DNA from 2 places in the Pseudoalteromonas sp. S2721 genome. Region 2 is predicted to be linked to the other one. Evidence: predicted binding sites of a transcription regulator. Region 2 holds the regulator's gene; the other holds the start of a gene.
The links. The regulator MetJ, encoded in region 2, represses methionine synthesis genes. The targets are predictions, from matches to a motif close to TAGACGTCTAGACGTCTA.

Region 1: CWC02_RS02930 (methylenetetrahydrofolate reductase) is a predicted target of MetJ. The motif match lies at 7,109-7,126, and genes of this name have one in related genera.

Annotation. Positions count from the first base shown of each region.
Region 1 covers NZ_PNCZ01000007.1:23,201-31,392, reverse strand. The annotation lists gene CWC02_RS02965 (MipA/OmpV family protein) at 1-284, shown strand, start outside; gene CWC02_RS02960 (ATP-binding protein) at 268-1,458, opposite strand; gene CWC02_RS02955 (response regulator transcription factor) at 1,455-2,147, opposite strand; gene CWC02_RS02950 (DUF3019 domain-containing protein) at 2,144-2,539, opposite strand; gene CWC02_RS02945 (DUF3581 domain-containing protein) at 3,062-3,763, shown strand; gene CWC02_RS02940 (DEAD/DEAH box helicase) at 3,859-5,100, shown strand; gene CWC02_RS02935 (sensor domain-containing diguanylate cyclase) at 5,142-6,110, shown strand; gene CWC02_RS02930 (methylenetetrahydrofolate reductase) at 6,107-7,063, opposite strand; gene CWC02_RS02925 (M16 family metallopeptidase) at 7,311-8,192, shown strand, end outside.
Region 2 covers NZ_PNCZ01000006.1:46,898-55,089, forward strand. The annotation lists gene hslU (ATP-dependent protease ATPase subunit HslU) at 1-273, opposite strand, end outside; gene hslV (ATP-dependent protease subunit HslV) at 285-803, opposite strand; gene CWC02_RS01815 (SPOR domain-containing protein) at 884-1,411, opposite strand; gene priA (primosomal protein N') at 1,428-3,608, opposite strand; gene rpmE (50S ribosomal protein L31) at 3,842-4,057, shown strand; gene CWC02_RS01830 (malic enzyme-like NAD(P)-binding protein) at 4,593-5,834, shown strand; gene metJ (met regulon transcriptional regulator MetJ) at 5,934-6,254, opposite strand; gene metB (cystathionine gamma-synthase) at 6,479-7,738, shown strand; gene metL (bifunctional aspartate kinase/homoserine dehydrogenase II) at 7,743-8,192, shown strand, end outside.

The DNA of each region.
Region 1 (8,192 bases), on a different contig from region 2:
GTATTGCTGGCATTGAGGCTGGTATAAACTACAAAAATGAAGAGTTAATTGACTATTACTACACGGTTAGCCCCACAGAGAGCAAAACTCGCTTATTAAGTTATAATTTAGAAAGTGCCACCAATTACTATTTAAAAGTAAGCTACGAGTATCCGATCAGTGATAATTTTAGTGTTGATTTCAAACTAAAGCACACTTGGCTTGATAGCAATTTAGCTAACTCACATATGATTAATAAAAATGGCTATTTCTCAGGTTTTACTGGCATTACATACCATTTTTAGGCCAACTGATTGAGATTTGAGCGCCGCCGGTTTCGAGGTTATTGGCTAAACCAATTTTACCGCCATGCCAGCTAGCAATACGATGCACGATATAAAGTCCTAATCCATAACCACTCGCCAATTTATCTCCTTCACCTTGTTTGAATGGTTCAATTAACGCATCAGCATTTATAGGCAACCCTGGTCCATCATCTGTGACGCTTATCAAGTAATTACCTGCTTTCTCTTCAGTGCTTATATAAATAGTGTGCTTTGCGTATTTTGTGGCGTTGATCAGTAAGTTTTGTACCGCGATTGCCATAAAGCTTGTTTCGCAAAAAGCAGCGTCAACCCCAAGAGTTGGAATAAATTTGAGTTCTTTGTATAAATCAAATTTAGCTATTTCCGTGTTGATCAGTTTAGTTAAGTTAACTTTTTCCTGGTTAAACACACTTTGTTGATGCTCTAAACGAGCAAACGATAAATATTGTTCTAAGCGCAATTCAATCTCATCGATATCACGCTCTATTTGGCTACTTTCTAACGAATCTAGTTCTGCGATTGATAACGCAAATCGCATACGCGAGAGTGGGGTACGAATTTCATGAGAAATAATGCGGGATAAATCGCTATGAAGCTGCACAAATTTGTTGATACGCTCTGACATATCAGTAAAGGTGTTTGCAAGCGGTGCAATGGATGAATTTGGCTTTATATCGAGCTCTATTCGTTGCGGTTTTTTGCTGAAGCGGTAGGCTGCACGTTGCAATAAGCTCAAATCACGAAACACTGGGCGTATAAACAATAAAATCATCACACCAAGCAAAAAATAAAAGGCGAAAAAAGCAAACCAGTCAGTTTTTGCGTGTGAAATCAGGTTAATGGGGCCAACTTTTTGAATGCTACCATTACTGCCCTTGAGATATATAAATTGCTGATTATGCTCAGTGACACTGATAATACCGTCTTGATTAAACGTGTCGAGCAAAGAATCAGGCAATGCAATTTCACTTATGCTTAGGCTACTGATCCGCGAGTCTTTTTGCTCTGCTATTTGCGTAAGTTCAGCAACACTAATTTGTATACTCGGCACATGCTTAGAAAAAAACTCATTATAAAGCTGACCAAACGCAAGAACTAAAGCAATTAAGCTTACTGTGATAATCAGGTAAAGCTTAAAAAATTGCTGCTTCATAGTTTTGAAATATCCAAACTGTAGCCTTTGCCTCGCACCGATTTAATATCCAACGAATTTTTGTGGCTGCTTATCGTATCTTTGAGTTTTTTACGTAATCGGCTCACTTTTAAATCTATAGCGCGGTCTAGTCCGTCATACTCACGGCCAATGACATGTTTAAACAGCACTTCGCGAGAGACTGGCTGCGGCATATTCTTCGCTAGATAGGCGATAATATCAAATTCACTCTCGTTTAGGTTCAGAGCAGTATTATGAAAGTAGATATCACGCTTTTTACTGTCTATGCGTAAACAGTCGCTGTGATCTGAAAAGTTATCTTGGCTTACAGTGTGGGCGATGATTGTTTTAATTTTCGCTAATAATAGCTCAGGTTTAATGGGCTTTATTAAGTAGTCGTAAGCACCTAAGTTTAGGCCTTTAATTTGTGATTGCACTGAGTCTAAAGCTGTTAAAAAAATAACAGGACAGGTGTATTTTTCTTTTAGTTGTGAAATTAATTCAAAACCATTGCCATCAGGTAACATCACATCACAGATAATCAATGAGGGAATAAAGGTAATTTCACTACTACGGTAATCTTCAGCTGTATTAAATACATCAATGGTATAGCCGTGTTTTAATAAAAATGTTTGAATTAAATTGGCTAGTTTCACATCATCTTCAATTAAAAAAATATGCTGCATCATAAACTCCAGCCAAAGCGCCGCTTTATACGGTAATCTTTGGCTTCATAGCTAACTATTGAGAGACGCTGCTGTTTAACAACGTTGCTGCTCAAAGGGTTAATTAACTTAACGGTAAGAGGGTATTCTGTTTTGATTAAAAACTGTTTGGCTATTAATCCTGTTTGCGTGTAGCACTGAGTGTAATGAGGGCGTTGGGTTACTTCTAAACAAAGTTCTTCATAAGGAGCAACTCGAAAATGAACTTGCACATTAAACTCGCAGGCTTTTTGTTTTGCTTCTGTCACACAGACTGTTGGTGAAACTTTAAAAAAGACCTGTTCAGCTTTATCTTCAGCTTGAGAGTAGCAGCAAAAACTAAAAAGCAGAGCCGCCCAGCTTAATCGGTTTATCATTTAACCAAGTCCCTGAGCGATTGGTCGTCTAAATTTCAAAGCAATATTTACCATTAAAAACAGATGAAACCATTCAAAATCATAGTGAGTATTCATTTATTTACCGCTTATTATCATTATTATTTATGCAGTCTATATGAGTTATTTCATGATAAAAAAGCGCGCTTATCATACCTCATTTATTTCATTAGCTACAAATTGCCTTACATTAAAGCTTGTGTTTCAGAGTTTTTTGTAGTGCCTCGTTCAGATCTTTATTAGCTTGTTGTTTTAAAAGATAAAGTGAATTTATATTTGTTTTTATGTAATAATTTTTCACTATATAAATGCGCTATTAGTTTTTACTATTCACGCTTATTTGTTAATTGTTTCGTACAAATTGATACAATTTGGTGCGCGCTCTGAAAGTAATTAGTTTTTCACAAAGTTAATATAGAAAATGATACTCAACAGATTCGACCTCTGTTTGCTTTTTTTCTGATAGTATAGATAGGTTATAAGTAGTTTAAGCAGTGAACAAATATGTTAAGTCCTTATTATCAGCAGCATGCTGATTACGTTTCTATCTCACGCGAGCAAGGCTGTCGCTTTGCTAAGTTAGTGGCGGATGATTTCAATCCGTTACACGATAAAGATGCTAAAAAGTTTTGTGTGCCGGGCGATTTACTTTTTTCGCTGGTTTTAAACCGCTATGGTATTAGTGAAAAAATGGAGTTCACTTTTGCCGGTATGGTTGATGAAAATTCAAAGCTGACTTTTCCTGAAGGTGCTGATGAGTTTGCTATCACCGATGGCGAAAAAGTGATGCTAAAAGTAAAGCGTGAAGGGGCTGTTAGCCAATGTCCTGAGTTAACAAATAGCTTAATAAAAAACTATGTTGAGTTTTCTGGTACTACCTTCCCACATGTCATCATTCCATTAATGGGCAAGCAAGATGTGATGATCAACCCAGCCCGCCCAATGGTGATTTACGAATCAATGTTGATTAACCTTGACCGCCTTGATATCAGTGCACCTGAATTAGAGTTTGCTGAGCCTGATTTTGAGTTTACTGGCAAACGCGGAAAAATTACGCTTCGCTTCAACCTGTTAGAAAATGGCGAAAAAGTAGGGGCGGGTGAAAAGCACATGCTTGTATCTGGCATTCGTGATTATTGCCAAACAACGGTTGATGACCTAATTAGTTTTTATAATCACCGGAAAGAGTCACTTAAACCGGCGTAATCTTTACAATTACGACAAAGGGCGCTTATTGCGCCTTTTTTGTTGCTGATGTTCCGCGTACAATAGCGTTTTTATAGCTAAATATACTTCAGACTATGTCAGTAGCGACCTTTTCAGAGTTAAATCTTGCACCTGCATTGCTAACAGCCTTGCAAGAAGAGAATTATCACACACCCACAGCAATTCAAGCGCAAACCATCCCACTTATTTTAGCGGGTGCAGATGTAATGGGCAGCGCACAAACTGGTACGGGTAAAACTGCTGCCTTTGTTTTACCACTACTGCACAATTTGTTATCTGCTGAAGTACTCCCTGATGCTGTTAAAGTCCTAATTTTAACGCCAACCCGAGAGCTCGCACAGCAAGTTTTTGCAAGTGTAGAGCGTTATGCTGCGCATACTGAAATAAAAGCGGCACTGGCTTATGGCGGCGCTAGTATTGGACCACAAATTAAAGCCATAAAAGGGGCGCAGGTTGTTGTTGCAACTCCGGGGCGTTTACTTGATCATCTGATCAAAGGCAGTATTAAACTTTCTAGTATTAATGCTTTGGTATTTGATGAAGCTGATCGCATGCTTGATATGGGGTTTATTGACGAGATAAAACGTATCTTGCGTCATATGCCAAAAGAACGCCAAACCTTACTTTTTTCAGCCACATTTGACGACAGCATCTTTAAACTTAGTAAGCAGTTATTAAATGATCCTAAATTAGTTGAAGTGAATAAACGCAACTCAGCAGCGGTTGAAGTTGAGCAGCTAGTTTATGCGGTTGATGAAGACCGTAAACGCGAGCTGGTATCACATATGATTGGCATGAAAAATTGGCAGCAAGTACTTATATTCACTCGTACTAAACAAACCGCTGATGTGCTTGCTAAAGAAATGTGTAAAGATGGCTTAAAAACCGAATCAATTCATGGTGATAAAAGCCAAGGGGCGCGAGATAAAGCATTACAAAACTTTAAATCTGGTGTAACTCGGGTATTAGTCGCGACGGATGTGGCCGCTCGCGGCCTTGATATTGCCTCTTTAAAATATGTCATTAACTATGAGCTACCTTATGTGGCTGAAGATTATGTGCATCGAATAGGTCGTACAGGTCGTGCTGGCGAAAAAGGGTTAGCTTTGTCGCTAGTTAGCATTGATGAACAATGGTTATTAGATGAAATAGACATTTTACTGGGCACCAGACTTACTCCTCAGTGGTTACCGGGGTATGAGCCAGATTTAACGAAAGAGCCTAAAAATATAAGAAAAAACACTAATAAAGCTCGTCGCTCGCGAGATAAAAAGCGTATTTTGGGTCAAAAAAGTATGAGACACCGTAAAAAGTGACGTATATTTATACTATCCACTGACTAAAATAAGTGTGTAGTATGTTAGAAGTTAATAAATGGTCATTTTGTCAGCCTGACAACCAGTTTTCTTTGCAAAAATGGCAAAAAACAGTCGATTTAATGACCGAGTTATTCTCAGCGCCTGCAGGCTTTATTGTTCATAAGACAGATGAAGCATACCGCATAATTGTTTCTAGCGAACAACGAGAAAACCCTTACCATGCTGGAATCGAGTTAGCCATTGACGACAATATCTTTTGCAAAAAGGTATTAAAAGATATGGCTCCTTTATACATTCCACAAGTTAGTCTAGATAATCAATGGGATGATTGTCCACTTACTGTCGATGGCGTTGAATCCTATTTAGGTGTGCCTATAACTTGGCCGAACGGGGAACCGTTTGGTACTTTTTGTGTAATGGATTTTAAGAAAACTGATTATCAGCATAGTCTTTTAGAACTCATCGAACAGCTTAGGGATATGGTGGAAGATGATTTAGCTCTACTTGATAATTTCACCCAAATGCGTGAAATTGCGATGCTAGACCCCCTCACAAATATTTATAATCGCCGCGCACTCAATTTACTTTGCCAACATAAATTAAATCTTGCCGCCCGGTTGGGCTTTAATATCTGTTGTTTGTTTATCGATATAGATAACTTTAAACCACTCAATGATAAGCATGGTCACGAAGTAGGAGATAAAGCACTGATATGTCTGGCTGATACATTGAAGCAATATCTACGAGAGGCTGATATTATTGGCCGCTTAGGAGGAGATGAATTTATTGCGGTTCTGCAAGTGAAAAGTAACGACTGTATCGAAGCGATTAGCTACAAACTTAATGAAGCGTTTAAAGAAAACCTTAAACATATGGCAATACCTGAACTTAATTTGAGTATAGGCTCAGGTATTGTAGCTCAACCTAAAGAAACATTTGCTGAGCTATTAAAGCGGGCTGATGAAGATATGTATGAGAAAAAGCAAGCCTCTAAACTTGCCCGCTAAGCTATTTGCTTTTCAGCTAGGTTTAATTCCATGGTTGCTTTAAGTAGACGGTAAAGGTTAATTGACGCATCAATTTCTTCTTTACGGTTAGTTAAGCTCTCAATATTTAAACCTAGCGGTACATCTAAATGCGCACAGCTTTGTAAAATTAAATCGAGATTCTCACGGCAAATACGCACTGATTCACTCAATGTATTTGCAGAATCTAACATGCGATACTTAGTTGCTTCTGGTACCGAAATTCCTAACCACTCCATAAAGTCTAAGGTTTTTTCACCACCACAAGGGGTAAACGTTAGAATAATGCGTTTTGGTGTTGTGCCTTGTGCTTTACAGCTACGCGCATAGCTGGTGATCAAATCAATCGTTGCTTGGGCATTGTAAACGGCTTGTGAGATGAAAAACTTACAACCTTGTGCTGTTTTTTCAACTAAACGCTCATGTTCATTGCGTTTGCTAGCGTGACGTTCGGCAATGGTAACGCCACCTAAAAACACATCACTGCTTTGCTTTGCAAGCGTTTTATATGCATCAGGAAGGCTTAGTTTGATATCGCCATGAGATGATGGACTACCCACTAACACTAAGTTTTTTAATTCGAAGTCGTTACGTGTTTCGTTTAGCCATTCGGTAAATTCAGCTTCACCTCGTTGCGCTACGCTTTTGTATGTGATCACATCTAGTTGTGACAAGCTGCGCAGTAATTGACTGTATTCACGTGGATCCACTGTTTCTTTAAATGGGAAAGGACGCGGCTTTGCAATGCGGCTACTTTCATCTTGAATGTCGTAAATAATCACGCCATCGTATTCAATTTCGTGTAAACGACCAAGTAGCTTTTGGGCAATGGTTTCAAGCTGTGCTTTATCAGTCCCTGACTTTGGAGGTGTGGTACCGATCAGGTAGACGCCTTGGTTGGTGTCTTCAATTTTTTCTTGTAATGATAAAGCCATAATCCTCATTCCAGCTCGTGCTAATGTTTATGACAAATAATATAGCAGCCATTTAGACGTCTAGATAGATTTTTTTCATGAAAGTTTTTCAATGACTATGAATTTTACTCAAGTTTAAAGCTGAGCGTTTAGTTAAATTGACACACCTGTTTACATAAATTGTTGCTCTGACCCTCATATTTTCTAGCGCTTTGATGCATAATCAAGCAGCAATGATTATGAGAAAAATAACTAATAAGGGAACATTATGAAATTTAGATTATTAGCAACCAGTGTTGCTGTAACACTGGCGCTGAGTGGCTGCGCAAGTAACTCACAGTCAACTATGGTTAAAGAAGTCGAAATTGAGCAGCGAGTCAGCCAAGGTGATAACCGTGTATTTAGCCAAGATTACCTATTAGAAGAGCTTGAAAACGGCCTTCGCGTGATGGTCGTTAAAACGGATTACCCAGATGTTGTGTCACTGCAAATTCCGGTATCGGTTGGTTCACGTAATGAAGTTGAAGCAGGTAAAACCGGTTTTGCCCACTTCTTTGAGCATATGATGTTTAAAGGCTCTGAAAAATTCCCGCAAGATGTGTATTCAGATATTTTAAAGAACTCGGGTGTTGATAATCGCGCGTATACGACCAACGATTACACGAACTATCACTTAAACTTCTCAAAAGAGCACTTAGATAAAGTACTTGAAATCGAAGCTGATATTTTCCAAAACCTGACATACAGCGAAGAGCAGTTCCGCACCGAAGCGCTGACTGTAAAAGGTGAGTATTTAAAGAATAATGCTAGCCCAATTCGTAAGTTACTTTCTGCAGTTCGTAACGAAGCATTCGAAAAGCATACGTATAAGCACACTACAATGGGCTTTTTCGAAGACATTGAAGCTATGCCTGATCAAATGGCGTACGGTAAAGAGTTTTTCGCTAAATTTTATAAACCAGAATATGTATCTTTAGTCATTGTTGGTGATGTTGATCCACAAGAAACCATGGCGATGGTGAAAAAGCATTGGGGTAACTGGAAAAAAGGCGATTACCAAGCAGACATTCCTGTTGAGCCAAAGCAAAAAACAGCAAAATATGTACATGAGAAAAATGATGGTTTACCAGGCCACTGGTTGCTTGTGTCA
Region 2 (8,192 bases):
ATAGCCCACTTCGGTGAACTTTGTTGCTTCAACTTTAATAAAAGGCGCATTAGCAAGTTTAGCTAGGCGGCGAGCAATTTCAGTTTTACCCACACCAGTAGGGCCAATCATTAAAATGTTTTTAGGCGTTACTTCTGCGCGTAAATCATCGCTCAGTTGCATACGGCGCCAGCGGTTACGTAGCGCGATTGAAACTGCTTTTTTAGCTTTAGCTTGGCCAATAATATGTTGATCAAGCTCGTGAACGATTTCTCTTGGCGTCATCTCAGACATGGCAGTTCCTATTACAATTCTTCAATAGTTTGGAAATTATTCGTGAATACGCAGATATTGCCTGCAATAGTAAGGCTTTTCTCTACAATTTCACGTGCACTTAGGTCGGTGTTTTCTAGCAGCGCTGTAGCTGCTGATTGTGCGAAGTTACCACCACTGCCAATCGCAATAAGGTCGTTTTCTGGCTGCACAACATCGCCGTTACCTGTGATAATTAATGAAGCAGTTTCGTCTGCAACTGCTAATAGTGCTTCGAGCTTTCTAAGTGCGCGATCACTACGCCAATCTTTGGCCATTTCTACGGCAGCTTTGGTTAAGTTGCCTTGGTGCATTTCTAGTTTGCTTTCAAATCGTTCGAAAAGGGTGAAGGCATCAGCAGTACCGCCAGCGAAACCAGCGATTACTTTGCCATTATAAAGACGTCGAACTTTGCGGGCGTTGCCCTTCATTACGGTGTTACCAAGTGAAACTTGGCCGTCGCCACCAATAACGACCTTGTCGTCGCGGCGTACACTTACAATAGTGGTCATGATTATTCCTCATCATCGAGCGGCAAGGCCGCTCGTAAAAAGCGATTGATGAGGTGTTTATATGGGTGAATGAACTAAAATCAAGTCCAAAGCCAAATTCCGCAGCCCATTATTTTGATGCGTTTAAGTTTATTCTTGTCACTTTCGGCTAAACGTTTGGTCTCGTATGGGCCTAAGCGCACTTTATACCAAACACCATTGCTACCCTGTGTTTTCTTAACTTCGGCCACTAAGCCGGCAAAAGCGATTTTAGCTTTTAATGTTTGTGCTTGCTCTAATGTTCTAAAAGAGCCGCATTGCATTACATACGGGCCTTTTTGTTCAATCTCTTTTACTTCAACCTGAACTTCGTGCTCTTTAATTTCTTTGATAAATTCAGGTGTCTTAGGTGGTGGAATAACTACTTCTTCTTTTTTAGTAGGATTTGCTTGCCGCTCTACTAACTCAGGATCAGCATTATGTTTGATATACCATAGGCCGTAACCAAACCCGCCTACTAAGATAAGCGCAATTAAAACAAGAATAATAGGGAAGGGCTTTTTCGCCGGGGCTTGTTTTTTATTATTTCGATTTGCTGGTTTTTTATTTATGTAATCGTGTTGTGCCATGACTCTTAATTGGCCTTTAAATCATATCTATAGGATCAACATCTAAGCTCCAACGCACCTTTTGCGCTAATTTACTGGTACTTATATAGTCGACCATTTGCGCTAAATATTGGTGTAAGTGGGAGCGTTCCTGCGCCTGAATATGTAACTGAAAGCGATATTTACCTGCTACACGTTCCAGTGGTGCAGGTATCGGACCGAGCAATTGTATACCAGATACGTTCTGGACAGGAACCAAATCAGTTAAAAAATCCATCACTTGATTTATGTTATGTCCTTCGGCACGAACCATAGCCATATTTGTGATTGGCGGAAGTTGCGCGTCTTCTCGCTCTGTGAGTGCGTAACGGGCAAAATCTTGGTAACCATTATTAACTAAGTCTTGCAGTAACGGGTGCTCAGGAAAGTGAGTTTGCAATAATACTTGCCCAGGTTCACCACTGCGACCAGCACGGCCTGCCACTTGCGTAACAAGTTGCGCTAAATGCTCTGTGGCACGAAAGTCACAAGAATATAATCCACTGTCGACATCTAGGATTAAAACAAGACTAACATCGGCAAAATGGTGGCCTTTTGCCAACATTTGCGTGCCAACTAAGATACGCGCACCGCCTTGGTTAATATCATCAAGGGCTTTTTCTAAGCTGCCTTTACGACGTGTTGAATCTCGGTCGATACGACTAATCGGAATGTCAGGGAAGGTTTGTGTTAAAAACTCTTCGATTTGTTCAGTGCCTTTGCCATTTGGAAAAATCTGCGTACTGCCGCAATCAGGGCATTGGTGGGGCACCTGATGTTGTTCACCACAGTGGTGACAAATCATCTGGCCAATGGCTTTATGAAAGGTTGCACTGGTGCTACAACGTGAGCACTCACTTAGCCAACCGCACTCATGGCATATAAGGGTAGGCGAAAAACCACGGCGGTTTAAAAATACCATCACTTGCTTTCCACGTTCTAAATGCTGACGCATATAGGCAAGGCTGGCATGGGCAATCCCTGCCTGCTCAGGCTGGCCTTTCATATCCATTAATTGAAACTGGTTATCGGTGCTGGTTTGAGCTCGCTCAGTAAGGCTCAACAGCTGGTATTTGTTATTAATTGCTTTATGTAAGGTCTCAAGTGCCGGTGTGGCACTACCCAAAACGAGCGGAATATTATGTTGGTATGCTCTATAAGCGGCTAGGTCTCTAGCATGATAGCGTAGTGTATCTTGTTGCTTAAACGAGCTGTCGTGCTCTTCATCAACGATAATCATGCCAAGAGATAAAAAGGGCAAGAAAATACTCGAACGTGTGCCGATCACTATAGCGCAGCTGCCTTTTTCACAAAAACGCCAAGTTTGTAAGCGTTCGTTATCTGTCAATGCTGAGTGCCATAGCATAATCGGGGTATCAGGAAAGCGACGACGAAAACGGTTGACAGTTTGGGGTGTTAAGCCAATTTCAGGCACTAATACTAAGGCTTGCTGACCTTTTTTTAGCACTTCTTCTAGGCATTGCAAATACACTTCGGTTTTACCACTTCCGGTAACCCCTTCAAGCAAAAAGCTGGTAAAGCCACGAGCTTGGTTAATGCTGGTGCAGGCAACAGCTTGCTCTTTATTAAGCACCGGCTTGCTACCAACAGTCGGCGCGCGTTGCTGCCATTGGTTATCATGTTCAATAAATTGAGTGATCAGTTCTTTATCGAGCAGACTGTCGATGGTTTTTTTGGTAAATCCGAGTGCTTTTAATTCTGTAACTGATGATTTGCCCGATTCGGCTAGCTGTTTTAATAAACTTAACTGGGTTTTTGCTTTCAGCGACGGCAGCTTTGCACCTTTATCGGTTAGCTCAACCATGTTAATGCTGGTTTTATCTGGGCATTCGCCTTGCCTTAATGCAGCCGGAAGTGCCGTATGAATGGTCTCGCCCAATGGGTAACAGTAGTAGCGAGCAGTAAATTTCAGAAGTGCTAAATGCTGAGCCGATAAAACTGGGGTCTCGTCTATGATATCGATAATCGGCTTTATTTTGTCAGCAGGTACATCTGTTGATGTTTTTAATGCCAGGACCACCGCGACCTTTTTTTGACTACCAAATGGCACGCGAACCCGCATACCTGGCCTTAACTCAGGGCTATGCAGCAGCTGTTCAACTTTATAATCGAAGGTACGCTGTAAAGGGACTTTTATGGCAACTTCTACAAAGTGCATAACAACTCAACTGAAACAAAGATAGAAAGATAATGTACTAAAATTACTGTTAAAAACCTACCAACAAATACTGAACAACAGCCCACTTGATTATTTTTTTAGCGAAAGATGCATTTAAAGCTTGTCGCAAGGTCACTTGAGCTATAAAATACGCGGCCTATTAATTGTATTAACTGCGTATGGTGCCAGACTTCGGGTTTGGAGAGCGATACGGCCTTAACTAGAGGTTCCCTATGAAAGAAGGTATTCACCCTAAGTACGAAGCTATCACTGCAACTTGTTCATGTGGTAACAAATTCGAAACTAGCTCAACTCTTTGTAAAGACATCCACTTAGACGTATGTTCTGAGTGTCACCCGTTTTACACTGGTAAGCAAAAGATTTTAGACACTGGCGGCCGTGTTGATCGTTTCAACAAGCGCTTCGGTGCACTTAGCAGCAAGAAGTAATCTCTGCTGTTTAGTTAAAAAAAGCACCTTAGGGTGCTTTTTTTATGCCTAAAATTCACAAAACTCATTATTAACTCTGCCACTTACTTATCATCTTCACTTATGTATCTTGCATAACTATTTCTAGCTGTTATGCCCATTATGTCGCTAATTTTGCAGACAAAGTGCCACCCCTTGGCTATATTCTTTTTTGTATAAACTTTCATAAAAGTTATTAAAAATAATAAATTTAAATAACTTTGTGAGTAAATGCTGTGAACTTCGTTGAAATGGCTGTTTTGGGCTAATTTCGGCTATTTGCAGTGTACGTGCGTATAAAATACAAAAACACGTGCTTAAAAGGTCATAAATAGGTGAATTTTTATGTCTGATTAATCGCAACTATGCACAGAAATTGTTGGGAAATCCTTTAAAATTAAGCGATATAGCATATAACAGGATAGACCTGATAATACTTGGAATTTTTATACATTACAGGTATCGTACTGATGCAAGCTCTCTCACTTTTTAACTTTTTGCAGGATACTATCGCGTTATGTCAGATTTTCGTGAACAAGCATTACATTACCACGCTCACCCCGTTCCAGGTAAAATTAGTGTTGAACTAACCAAGCCAGCCGAAACGGTTAACGATCTCGCTTTAGCTTATAGCCCAGGTGTGGCTGAACCAGTCCGTGAAATTGCTGCTGATCCAGCAAATGCCTATAAATACACAGGCAAAGGCAACATGGTTGCAGTTATTTCAAACGGTACCGCAATTTTAGGTTTAGGTAACTTAGGTCCGCTTGCATCAAAACCTGTAATGGAAGGTAAAGCGTTACTATTCAAACGTTTTGCTGGTCTTGATTCAATTGATATTGAAGTTAAACACCGCACAACAGAAGATTTCATTAATACGGTTGCTAACATCGCTGATACGTTTGGTGGTATCAACCTTGAAGATATTAAAGCGCCTGAGTGTTTTGAGATCGAAAAAGCGCTTATTGAGCGCTGTGATATTCCAGTTTTCCACGATGACCAACATGGTACCGCTATTGTTACAGCTGCTGGTATGCTTAACGCCCTTGAAGTGCAAGGCAAAGATATCGAAGATGCTATCATCGTATGTTTAGGTGCTGGTGCTGCTGCAGTTGCTTGTATGGAGCTTTTAATTAAGTGTGGCGCACTGCGTGAACACATTTATATGCTTGACCGTAAAGGTGTGATCCATACACGTCGTGATGACTTAAACGAGTATAAGCAATTATTTGCTAACAATACCGATAAGCGTACATTACAAGATGTAATTGCTGATGCCGATGTATTCGTTGGTGTATCAGGTCCTAACCTGTTAACTGCAGATGATCTTAAGCTGATGGCAGATAAGCCAGTTGTGTTTGCATGTTCAAACCCAGATCCTGAGATTGCTCCAGAAGTTGCACACAGCGCGCGTAACGATTTAATTATGGCAACGGGTCGTTCAGATTTCCCTAACCAAGTAAATAACGTGCTTTGTTTCCCATTCATTTTCCGTGGCGCGTTAGATGTTCGTGCAACGGCAATTAATGATGAAATGAAAATTGCTGCAGTTCATGCTATTCGTGGCATCGCGAAAGAGCCTGTACCAAGTGAAGTATTAAAAGCGGCTGGCGTTGAGTCACTTGAGTTTGGTGCCGAGTACATCATTCCTAAGCCTATGGATCCGCGTTTATTACCACGTATTGCACGTGCTGTTGCTGAAGCGGCAGTAGAATCGGGTGTGGCGCAAATTGATATGCCAGAAGATTACATGCGTTAAACTTAATTAGCCTTAGGTATAACGCTCAATAAAAAACTCAGCCTAGGCTGAGTTTTTTTATATCTGCGATTATCGGCGGTGATCCGATGGCCGAAATACTTATTCTGAATCAAGCACTGGGATATCTAATCCCATTTCTTGCATAATTCTTTTAACTTCTTCAGGTACCTTTTCAGGGTTGTCTTTACGTAGGTCGTCATCATTTGGTAATGGTTGACCTGTAAAAGCATGTAAGAAAGCTTCACACAATAACTCACTGTTCGTCGCATGACGCAGGTTATTGATCTGGCGGCGTGTACGCTCGTCAGTTAATACTTTTAATACGTTAAGTGGGATTGATACGGTAATCTTTTTTACTTGTTCTGATTTTTTACCGTGTTCTGCATATGGGTGAATGTATTCACCGTTCCATTTAGCCATAAGTTGTTTCGTTGCCTCGGTTGTCAGTGATTTACGCCTTATTCACAGCGCAAGATGCGGAAATTCTATCTCTTTAAAAAAGATAGTCAAATACTAGTTATTTAGCCATCTAGTGGTGTAAATGTATAAACTTCTATGTGTAAGCGATAAATGCTTTGACTTCTCATATTTGATCATCTAACCTTTTAGACGTCTAAACATCCAATTAAAGAATAGGTGATGAAATGAGCGAAAAAAATAAAGCGACGATTGCTGTTCGTCACGGCATTGAAGCCGATAAACATCATGGTGCGGTTGTGCCTCCTTTATACTTATCAACCACCTATTCGTTTGCTGATTTTGATACTAAGCGCCAGTATGACTATGGTCGCAGCGGTAATCCAAATCGCGATATCTTAGCTGAAACCTTAGCTGAGCTTGAAGGTGGTGCTAAAGGTATTATCACTGCAACAGGTATGTCTGCTGTGCATTTAGCCACTCAGCTGTTAAACAGTGACGACACGTTAGTGATCCCACATGACTGTTATGGCGGTAGTTATCGTTTATTCACCTCGCTTGAAAAGCGTGGCCTGTTAAAACTAAAAGTTTTGGATTTAACTAAATCTGAAAATCTCCAAGAAATTTTAGCGATTAAACCTAAGTTGATTTGGATTGAAACGCCAAGTAACCCAATCTTGCGTTTAACAGATATTAAAGCAATCACTAGTATTGCTAAGCAGTGTGGTGCTTTGGTTGCGGCTGATAACACCTTCTTATCACCTGCATTACAAAACCCAATTGAGTTTGGTGTTGATATTGTTGTGCACTCAACCACTAAATACATCAATGGTCACTCTGATGTAGTGGGCGGTGCAGTGATTGCTGCAACGCAAGAGCTAGGCGACGAGCTTGCTTGGTGGGCGAATAATATCGGTATTACTGGTGCACCATTTGACAGCTACTTAACGCTTCGTGGTTTACGTACTTTAAATGTACGCCTAAAGCAGCACCAAGAAAATGCCTTTGCCATTGCTGAGTATTTAGAAAGCTCTCCTTATGTGAGCCAAGTTTATTACCCTGGCCTTGCTTCTCACCCACAACATGAGCTTGCTAAAGCACAGCAACGCGGTTTTGGTGGCATGGTGAGCTTTGATATTAAAGGCGACATCAACGATGCTGCTGCGTTTTTAACAAGCCTTAAAGACTTTAGCCTTGCTGAGTCGTTAGGTGGGGTAGAAAGTTTGATTTGTCACCCTGCAACAATGACCCACGCAGGCATGGAGCCTAAAGCACGTCTTGAAGCTGGTGTGGGCGATACCTTGATCCGTATTTCTGTAGGCATTGAAGACGTAAAAGATCTCATTGCTGATTTAGACCGTGTTTTCAATTTAGTTAAGCCAGGTCAAGGACTGCAAGTTACAAAAGCTGAAGCTAAGCAAGCACAGCAAGATACACAACAAAACGCGTCATTTAAGTTAACGCCAGCACATACGGCATTGTGGTAGAAAAATGGTAAATATTGTTCATAAATTTGGTGGCTCAAGCTTAAGCTCGGCAGATCGTTATCATGCGGTAGCGAACATCGTTCTTGCTAATACTGAGCAGGGCGATTGCGTCGTTGTGTCGGCATCGGGTAAAACAACCGATACCCTGGTAAAGCTTTGGCAAAGTTACCAGCAGCAAGATAGCCAAGCTGTTAGCGATATTCTATTGCTTATTGATAACAATCAACGTGCGCTTATTGAGCAGCTACTTACAGGTCAGAATAAACAACAGGCGTTGGCACAGTTAAAAGATGAACTTGCTGTATTAAATGAATTAATTAGTCAGCAGCAGTTACTTGAAGCCCCTTTACTTGCTCATGGTGAAGTGTGGTCGGCGCGGTTATTGGCTGCTTATCTAAATCAGTTAGGTGTCGATTCGCAAGATGTTGATGCAAGACAGCTATTTACTCTAAAT